3 regions of the Pseudomonas sp. 43A genome follow, and region 2 is predicted to be linked to each of the others. Evidence: predicted binding sites of a transcription regulator. Region 2 holds the regulator's gene; each other region holds the start of a gene.

Region 1 (3,275 bases), 1.0 Mb from region 2:
ATGGTGAAATTGTCGATGAGGTGTTCGAGCGTGCGGAATGCCCCAGCGACGATGAGGCCGCTCGATTGATCAAGGCACGGCTTCTGCCCGTCGCCGCCGAACTGGACCTGAATGATCTGGAAGGGCGTACCGCCGATGCAGGCGTGAAAAGCCTGAAATCCCAGAACAGCATCGAAATCCGCAGCATCACTCCTATCTGACATTCTTCCTGTCACCTTTGAAACCAGGCCTTGGCAGCGGCTCTAACTTGGGGCTACTCTGCAAGCGAGATCAGCGAACGGATCGCTAAGGTCTGGTCTTGTCAGCTACATGCTTGTTCCCGCGTGCAACCACGTTGCCGTCGTACTTTGGCCAAAGGCCCGGGGCGGGAATACGGAAAGTCTATCCATCTATGCGAGGGGGACGATTCATGAGCACAGCCTATCAAGAAGACATCAGCAGCAATGTTCTGCGCCGCATGAAAGAAGGCGGTTTCGATTTTTCCCGATTCCATCCCATCGAGTTCTACGCCATTTTCCCGGACGAGGAGCGGGCGCGCAGGGCGGCAGGCAAATTTCGCGGTGAATCCATCAATGCCCAGGTCAGCGTGCGTGATGACGGTGCGTGGGCGCTGGAATTGAGCAAGGTGATGTACGCGACATATGACGATATCGGCGACTTCGAGCAGGGCTTTTCCGCCGTGGTCGAGCCGCTGGGCGGCATTATCGAAGGCTGGGGCGTCAAGCAGGAGGTGCGCAGCCGCCACCGTTTGAACTGATCTCTGGTTTCATTGGTTGAACAACGGCTGACCTTCGGGTTGGCCGTTGTCGTTTCCGGCGTACGCAAAGCACCGTGGCAAAACCCTGAAACAAGAAACCGAGGCAAAAAAAAGCCACCGGAGAGGGTGGCTAAAAGGGAAGACCGATAAGGAGAGGAAAACGGTCAGGGTTACAGCGGGGCGGGCTGCGAGGGCAGTCCAGGTCAGTTGAGCTGGCGACTTCGCGGCGCTGTGCGCGGGGAAGTTTTGCAGCGGATGCGCGGATTATCCGCAGGCAGCGCCGGGCAGTGAAATCAACTCTGACTATGCTGGTGATAGGCGATGCAGTGCGTCGCAATGAAGCGGGGGCAATCAGGTTGGGGCATTTGCCGCACAGGAATGGTGCGGTGCCTGCGGCGTGTATTTCCAACCGATTGAAATCAAAGCGTTTATGCCGATGGCACGGGCCTTGCGAAGGCCTGTAGGTCCGGGTGACAAGGAGTACGGCATGATCCGCACCTATTTTGATGAGATGTACGACGCCGGCGGCCAGGTTCGCCCGCATTATCGCGAGTTCGCCCGATGGCTGGCCGACACGCCTGACGAGCTGCTGGCCCAACGGCGACGCGAGGCCGATCTGCTGTTCCATCGCGCCGGGATTACTTTCACGCTCTATGGCGACGAGCAGGGCACCGAGCGCCTGATTCCTTTCGATACCATTCCGCGCAGCATCCCCGCCAGCGAATGGCGGATCGTCGAGCGCGGCTGTATTCAGCGGGTCAAGGCGCTGAACATGTTCCTCGCTGATCTCTATCACGAACAGCGCATCATCAAGGCCGGGATCATTCCTGCCGAACAGGTGTTGGCCAACGAGCAGTATCAGCTGGCGATGCAAGGCCTGGATCTGCACCGCGATATCTATTCGCACATCTCCGGCGTCGATCTGGTGCGCGATGGCGACGGCACCTATTACGTACTTGAAGACAACCTGCGCACCCCGAGCGGCGTGAGCTACATGCTCGAAGACCGCAAGATGATGATGCGCCTGTTCCCGGAGCTGTTCGCCGCCCAGCGCATCGCGCCGATCGATCATTACCCGAACCTGCTGCTCGACACCCTGAAAAGCTCAAGCCCGATCGATGACCCGAGCGTGGTGGTGCTGACGCCGGGACGCTTCAATAGTGCGTTCTTCGAGCACGCGTTTCTGGCGCGGGAAATGGGCGTTGAACTGGTCGAAGGTGCGGATCTGTTCGTGCGTGACGACAAGGTGTTCATGCGCACCACCGACGGCCCGAAAGCGGTGGACGTGATCTATCGTCGTCTCGACGACGCATTCCTCGACCCGCTGGCGTTCAACCCGGACTCGATGCTCGGCGTGCCGGGGCTGTTGTCGTCCTATCGCTCCGGCAATGTGGTACTGGCCAATGCCATCGGCACCGGCGTGGCGGATGACAAGTCGGTCTATCCGTTTGTCACCGACATGATCCGGTTTTATCTCGACGAAGAACCGATCCTGAAGAACGTGCCGACCTGGCAGTGTCGCAACCCGTCTGAACTTTCCCACGTGCTGGCCAATCTTCCAGATCTGGTGGTCAAGGAAACCCAAGGCTCCGGCGGTTACGGAATGTTGGTGGGGCCGGCGTCGACGACGGCGGAAATCGATGCCTTTCGCGAGCGCATCAAAGCCAAGCCTCACGCGTACATCGCACAGCCGACATTGTCGCTGTCGACCTGTCCGACCTTTGTCGAAAACGGCATCGCGCCGCGCCATATCGACTTGCGTCCGTTTGTCTTGTCCGGTCGCGAAACCCGCGTGGTGCCCGGCGGTTTGACCCGTGTCGCGCTGCGTGAAGGCTCTCTGGTGGTGAACTCATCACAGGGCGGCGGAACCAAGGACACCTGGGTGGTCGAGGATTGAAGGAAGCTTGCCATGTTAAGTAGAACTGCCTCGGATCTGTACTGGATGTCGCGCTATCTGGAGCGGGCGGAAAACCTCGCCCGGATGCTCGACATCAGTTATTCGCTGTCGCTGATGCCGCAGGACGGTCGCGGCGATGGCTTGCACGAACTGGCGATGCCGCTGCTGATCACCGGCACCCTCGACGATTATCTGGAGCGCCATGGCGCGCTGCACGCTGAACGCCTGTTGCACTTTTTTGCCCTCGATGCGGCCAACCCGGCGAGCATCTACAGCTGCCTCGGCGCGGCGCGGGCCAGTGCTCATGCGGTACGCGGACGCATCACGGCGGACATGTGGGAGAACATCAACTCGACGTGGCTGGAGATTCGCGGGATCGCCGAGCAGGGCCTCAGTCGCTATGGCATGAGCCGCTTCTGCGAATGGATCAAGGAGCGTTCGCACCTGTTCCGTGGTGCGTCGTACGGCACGATCATGCGCAACGATGCGTTTCGCTTTATTCGTCTCGGGACGTTTATCGAGCGCGCGGACAATACGCTGCGGCTGCTTGACGCCCGCTATGAAATGGCCGGCGATCAGGCCGAGGCGGTCAGTGACGGCACGGCCCATGCGTATTACCAA
Region 2 (3,275 bases):
TCGACAAAGACGGCAACGTCACTCAGGGCGAGAAAATCGTCTATGACACCGTGAAGAAACTGGCCAGCGCCGGCCGCGCTACCGGCAGCAAGGTCACCGAGACGCGTCCGCGCATCGACATGGTGATCCAGCCGAAGAAGAAAACCGACGAGAAAACCCAGTAATGGCAACTCTGAAAGCTCAGCACCTGGCCAAGGCCTATAAAAGCCGCCAGGTCGTGCGTGATGTCAGCCTGTCGATCGACAGCGGCCAGATCGTCGGTCTGCTCGGCCCGAACGGTGCCGGCAAGACCACGTGCTTCTACATGATCGTTGGCCTGGTGCAGGCCGATCAGGGCCGCGTACTGATCGATGATCTGGACGTCAGCCATCAGCCAATGCACGGCCGTGCAAAGGCCGGCATCGGCTATCTGCCGCAAGAAGCGTCGATCTTCCGCAAACTGTCGGTGGCCGACAACATCATGGCCATCCTCGAGACCCGTCAGGAACTCGACAAGGCCGGTCGCCGCAAGGAGCTGGAAAGCCTGCTGCAGGAATTCCACATCAGCCACATCCGCGACAACCTCGGCATGAGCCTTTCCGGTGGTGAACGCCGCCGGGTGGAAATCGCTCGCGCGCTGGCAACGGCACCGAAATTCATCCTGCTCGACGAACCGTTCGCCGGTGTCGACCCGATTTCGGTCGGCGACATCAAGCAGATCATCCACCACCTCAAGGCCAAGGGCATCGGTGTATTGATCACCGACCACAACGTCCGTGAGACGCTGGACATCTGCGAAACCGCGTACATCGTCAACGATGGCCAGCTCATTGCTGAAGGCGATGCAGAAACCATCCTGGCCAACGATCTGGTCAAGGAAGTGTATCTGGGTCACGAGTTCCGCCTGTAAGCGTAACAGTGCCCGGTGCGCCGCCCGGGCGCTGTTTCGATTCAAGCAGGATTTAATACGCTTTAATTGTTACAGCGCTCTAGGCAAACACTTCAGTTTCAGGCATATAATTTGCTTAAGTTTGGCGCCCCGGCGCCCTGTAGTGGATGGCGCATAGCGCCGGCGAATAAGGTGTTAAGCCCCTGCCATGAAACCATCGCTAGTCTTGAGAATGGGCCAGCAGCTGACGATGACACCGCAGCTGCAACAGGCCATCCGCCTGCTCCAATTGTCGACCCTGGATCTGCAACAGGAAATCCAGGAGGCTCTGGAATCCAATCCGATGCTCGAACGCCAGGAAGAAGGCGACGACTTCGACAATTCCGATCCGATGGCCGACAACGCCGAACAGAAACCCACCGAAATCCAGGAACCCTCCTATCAGGAAACCGCCCCGACGGTGGACAACCTCGAGGACGGCGAATGGAACGAACGCATCCCCAACGAGCTTCCGGTCGACACGGCCTGGGAAGACGTTTACCAGACCAGCGCCAGCAGCCTGCCCAGCAGCGATGATGACGAGTGGGACTTCACCACCCGCACCTCCGCTGGCGAGAGCCTGCAAAGCCACCTGCTGTGGCAACTGAACCTCGCGCCGATGTCCGACACTGATCGCCTGATCGCCGTGACCCTGATCGACTGCATCAACAATCAGGGCTACCTGGACGAAACCCTCGAAGAAATCCTCGAAGCGTTCGATCCGGAACTGGACATCGAACTGGACGAAATCGAAGCCGTTCTGCACCGCATCCAGCAGTTTGAACCGGCCGGCATCGGCGCCCGCAACCTTGGCGAGTGCCTGCTGCTGCAATTGCGCCAGCTGCCAGCCAAGACGCCTTGGCTGGCTGAAGCCAAGCGTCTGGTCAGCGATTACATCGACCTGCTGGGCGGCCGCGACTACAGCCAGTTGATGCGGCGCATGAAGCTCAAGGAAGACGAGTTGCGCCAGGTCATCGAGCTGGTGCAAAGCCTCAATCCGCGTCCGGGCTCACAGATCGAGTCCACTGAAGCCGAATACGTCGTCCCTGACGTCATCGTACGCAAGGACAACGAGCGCTGGCTGGTCGAGCTGAACCAGGAATCGGTGCCGCGCCTGCGCGTCAACGCCCAGTACGCCGGTTTTGTCCGTCGCGCCGACACCAGCGCCGACAACACTTTCATGCGCAATCAGTTGCAGGAAGCTCGCTGGTTCATCAAGAGCCTGCAGAGCCGCAACGAAACCCTGATGAAAGTAGCCACCCAGATCGTCGAGCATCAGCGCGGTTTTCTGGAGTACGGCGACGAAGCCATGAAACCGCTGGTGCTGCATGACATCGCCGAAGCCGTGGGCATGCACGAATCGACGATTTCCCGGGTGACCACGCAGAAATTCATGCATACCCCGCGCGGTATTTATGAACTGAAATACTTTTTCTCCAGCCACGTCAGCACCTCTGAAGGCGGCGAATGCTCGTCCACGGCGATTCGCGCGATCATCAAAAAACTGGTTGCCGCGGAAAATCAGAAAAAGCCGTTGAGTGACAGCAAGATCGCTGGTTTACTGGAAGCACAAGGCATTCAGGTGGCTCGCCGCACCGTCGCCAAGTACCGCGAATCCCTCGGGATCGCGCCTTCGAGCGAACGCAAGCGGTTGATGTAAGCCACGTTACAGCGTTCCAGTGGCAGGCTATCCAGCCTGCCGCTTTATGCACTGGCAACGAAGGAGAAGCTGTATGCAAGTCAACATCAGTGGACACCAACTGGAAGTGACCCAACCTCTGCGTTCCTATATCGAGGAAAAACTCCAACGACTGGAGCGACATTTCGACAAGATCACCAACGTGCAAGTCACGATGTGCGTCGAAAAGCTGAAGCAGAAAATCGAAGCCACCTTGCATATTCCCGGCAGCGAAGTGGTCGCCAACGCAGAAGATACTGATATGTACGCTGCGATCGACTCACTCACCGACAAGCTGGATCGCCAACTCAAAAAGCATAAGGAAAAGACCCAGAGCCTCCTCCAGGGCGCGACCGGTCGTTAACACCCCTAACCCATGATCCGACTTGAAAACATCCTGACCCCCGGCCGTTCCCTGGTGAACGTGCCGGGCGGCAGTAAAAAGAAAGCCCTCGAACAAATTGCCAACCTTATCCATAAAGAAGTGCCGGATCTGGCCATGCAGGATGTCTTCGAGGCATTGATTGCCCGTGAAAAACTCGGCTCCACCGGTTTTGGTAACGGCATCGCCATTCCCCATTGCCGCCTCAAGGGTTGCGAAGCACCCATCAGTGCACTGATGCACCTTGATGCACCGATCGATTTCGACGCCATCGACGGCGCCCCGGTTGACCTGCTTTTCGTATTGCT
Region 3 (3,275 bases), 680 kb from region 2:
AACGCCAACTCACCCAGACATTCCACATCATCCAGCGTCAGGCACGGCACCTGCACACTCGCCGACAGAATCCCCAAGGCAATCGCCAGATCAAACCGCCCACCATCCTTGGGCAGATCCGCCGGCGCCAGATTCAAGGTGATCCGCCGCGCCGGAAACTGCAGCCCGGAATTGATGATCGCGCTGCGCACCCGATCCTTGCTCTCCTTCACCGCCGCCTCGGGCAGCCCGACCATGGTCAGCGACGGCAGTCCGTTGGCCAGATGGACTTCGACGGTGACAGCGGGGGCTTCCACGCCTATCTGGGCGCGACTGTGGACGATGGAGAGGGACATGGTCGTTCCTTGAGCTGAATCGGGGGCCGCTTCCTGCGGGTTTTTAAAGGGTAGTTGGGGGAGGGGATGTTGCTAGGTGGATTCTATGAGCGAATTTTCACCGGATGTTGCAGGAGACAATAACCTGCAGGCATAAAAAACCGCCTGTTAGGCGGTCATTTTTTGCGGTACTCAGGTTCCACAGGCGTAGGCACTCCGCAAAATAGTTCGGTGCTTTCACATGGATGCTTCGCAGTGGCCTCCGTGAGGTAAACGTGGATTATGGGTCATGCCCCATGAAAATCGAGACGAAAAAAAACCGCCTTGAGAAGGCGGTTTTTTATATGCAGGCTTCGGTGAGGCCAAGGCCTGCGCATCCTTAGCGGACACACTCGTGTTGCCCGAGATTATGCATATTTGACCGGTGGCGCAAGCATCATTGAAATTTCAGCCAATCAATCGATTAAAAGATTCGAGGACCGAAATCGGTTTGCCAGTACATGATAACGACTTGATACAACTTGTTTAAATGCCACGGCCGGACAGCGAATACCATTCGCCGTGACGATGCCCACTCATCGAGTGTTCGCAAAGTGTGGTCGGGAGCGAAAAAAATTCATGTTCCTCGACACGGTTTGAGACCCGTGCCGGTGCTGATCTTGGGGAGCCCACACCCGGCCGCCTTGGCGGACACACTCGTGTGTAGTCCCGAAGGTGTTCGTACGCCGGAAAGTGCATCGGAGGTTTGGCCCCACGCAAGGAGGGCCAAAGTATGTCTAAGTTTCTTAAACATATGTGGCGCCTCGTCAGGGTCGCGTTATGGGCTTTTCGCCTGTACGAGATTCTGCGAGACCGTTGGAATAATTCGTTGTAAGGATTGAGCTGACGGAAACCGCTCCTGTCTCGGCAGGAGCGGTTTGATTGACCTTTCGACATACATACTTCGAATGTTTGCCAAGAACGGGAAGGTCGTGCCGACCTTCAATCGCTAGCAGGCTAGCTCCCACAGGGGATTGCGGGGTTATTCGGCTGGCGGTGTCAGCTTGGCTTCCATCTCGGCAACCTTGGCTTCAAGGCTCTCGAGGCGTGCGCGAGTACGCGCCAACACAACCATCTGACTATCAAACTCTTCACGGCTGACCAGGTCGAGTTTGCTGAAGGCACTTTGCAGCAGCATCTTGAACTGGCTTTCGATTTCGGCTTTTGGCAGCGGGGTGTCGCCGCTGAACAGGCGGGAGGCGGTGCCGCTCAGGGCGTCGAGGAAGTCTTTGGGCGCGAGCATGGTGGATGTCCTGGAAACAATGGCCGGCAGTGTATCACGCAGTGTCTATAGTCAATCTCGTGGTCAGGGATGCACGCTTTTCGCGCAGGCGGACGGACGGCGACGCACCGTTGTTGTGCGTATCCGGATAGCGTTTTGCACGCGACGGCTTGCGGCAGCGGCCAAGGGATTGAAATCAGGGGATTTTGGCGAGATGGCAAGGTTTCTGCTTAGTCACCTTCGACCCATGCACTGATGCAGTCGCTGTGACGAATGCAGTGCGGCAGACGGAGCGGGGAGTTTCGTCAGCAGCGGTTAGCTGGCGTCAGTCGGGCAGGTATGGCCGACGATGCGTTACAAAGCCAGGCACTGCGCTTAGACTTGAGTCGGGTTTGTTTTCCTGGGGCAAGTCCACCAATTCGGGAGAGAGTTTCATGAAGCTAGTCACTGCCATCATCAAGCCGTTCAAGTTGGACGACGTGCGCGAGTCGCTGTCCGAAATCGGCGTGCAGGGCATTACCGTTACTGAAGTCAAAGGCTTCGGCCGGCAGAAGGGTCACACCGAGCTGTATCGCGGCGCGGAATATGTGGTCGATTTTCTGCCCAAGGTGAAAATCGACGTGGCCATCGACGACAAGGATCTGGATCGGGTTATCGAGGCGATAACCAAAGCGGCCAACACCGGCAAGATCGGTGACGGCAAGATCTTCGTGGTCAATCTGGAACAGGCGATCCGCATCCGTACCGGCGAAACCGATACCGACGCGATTTAACCGCCGCCACAAACCCCAACGCCCCAGGAGAAAACAATATGACTCTGCGTAAATTCGCAGGGCTAGGAGCCCTGTTGTCCATCGTAATGCCCAGCCTTGCAATGGCGGCAGACGAAGTGGCGGCCCCAGTCCTCAATTCCGGCGACACCGCCTGGATGCTCACCTCGACAGCCCTCGTGCTGTTCATGACCATCCCCGGCCTGGCGCTGTTCTACGGCGGCATGGTTCGCTCGAAAAACATTCTTTCCGTGATGATGCAGTGCTTCGCCATTACCGGTCTGATCAGCATCCTGTGGGTCATTTATGGCTACAGCATTGCGTTCGACACCACCGGCATGGAGCAGGGCGTCGTCAACTTCAACTCGTTCTTCGGCGGCATGGGCAAGGCGTTCCTCGCCGGTGTCACGCCTTCGAGCCTGACCGGCCCAGCGGCTTTGTTCCCTGAGGCGGTGTTCATCACCTTCCAGATGACCTTCGCGATCATCACTCCAGCGCTGATCGTCGGTGCATTCGCCGAGCGGATGAAGTTCTCCGCGATGCTGATCTTCATGGGCATCTGGTTCACCCTGGTTTATGCGCCGATCGCGCACATGGTCTGGTCCGGCAACGGCGGCCTGATGTGGGACTGGGGCGTGCTCGACTTCGCGGGCGGCACCGTGGTGCACATCAACGCTGGTGTGGCCGGTCTGATTGCCTGCCTGGTGTTGGGCAAACGTAAAGGCTTCCCGACCACCCCGATGGCTCCGCACAACCTCGGTTACACCCTGATGGGCGCGGCGATGCTGTGGGTCGGCTGGTTCGGCTTCAACGCCGGTTCCGCTGCGGCGGCCAACGGCACCGCCGGCATGGCGATGCTGGTCACTCAGATTGCTACCGCTGCTGCGGCACTGGGCTGGATGTTTGCCGAGTGGGTCACCCACGGCAAGC

What was found. The regulator sigma-54, encoded in region 2, starts transcription at its own class of promoters, with help from an activator protein. The targets are predictions, from matches to a motif close to ANTGGCATNNANNTTGCTNT.
Region 1: a site for sigma-54 is predicted at 1,193-1,212, ahead of HUW52_RS22180 (circularly permuted type 2 ATP-grasp protein). Genes of this name have one in related genera too.
Region 3: a site for sigma-54 is predicted at 1,789-1,808, ahead of glnK (P-II family nitrogen regulator). Genes of this name have one in related genera too.

The regions. Positions count from the first base shown of each region.
Region 1 covers NZ_CP054880.1:5,089,433-5,092,707, reverse strand. Annotated here, with positions in the region: gene HUW52_RS22190 (hypothetical protein) at 1-200, shown strand, start outside; gene HUW52_RS22185 (ribonuclease E inhibitor RraB) at 410-757, shown strand; gene HUW52_RS22180 (circularly permuted type 2 ATP-grasp protein) at 1,245-2,654, shown strand; gene HUW52_RS22175 (alpha-E domain-containing protein) at 2,667-3,275, shown strand, end outside.
Region 2 covers NZ_CP054880.1:6,095,479-6,098,753, forward strand. Annotated here, with positions in the region: gene lptA (lipopolysaccharide transport periplasmic protein LptA) at 1-164, shown strand, start outside; gene lptB (LPS export ABC transporter ATP-binding protein) at 164-889, shown strand; gene HUW52_RS26920 (RNA polymerase factor sigma-54) at 1,077-2,567, shown strand; gene hpf (ribosome hibernation-promoting factor, HPF/YfiA family) at 2,641-2,949, shown strand; gene ptsN (PTS IIA-like nitrogen regulatory protein PtsN) at 2,962-3,275, shown strand, end outside.
Region 3 covers NZ_CP054880.1:6,773,391-6,776,665, reverse strand. Annotated here, with positions in the region: gene HUW52_RS30055 (YifB family Mg chelatase-like AAA ATPase) at 1-335, opposite strand, end outside; gene HUW52_RS30050 (accessory factor UbiK family protein) at 1,336-1,596, opposite strand; gene glnK (P-II family nitrogen regulator) at 2,010-2,348, shown strand; gene HUW52_RS30040 (ammonium transporter) at 2,387-3,275, shown strand, end outside.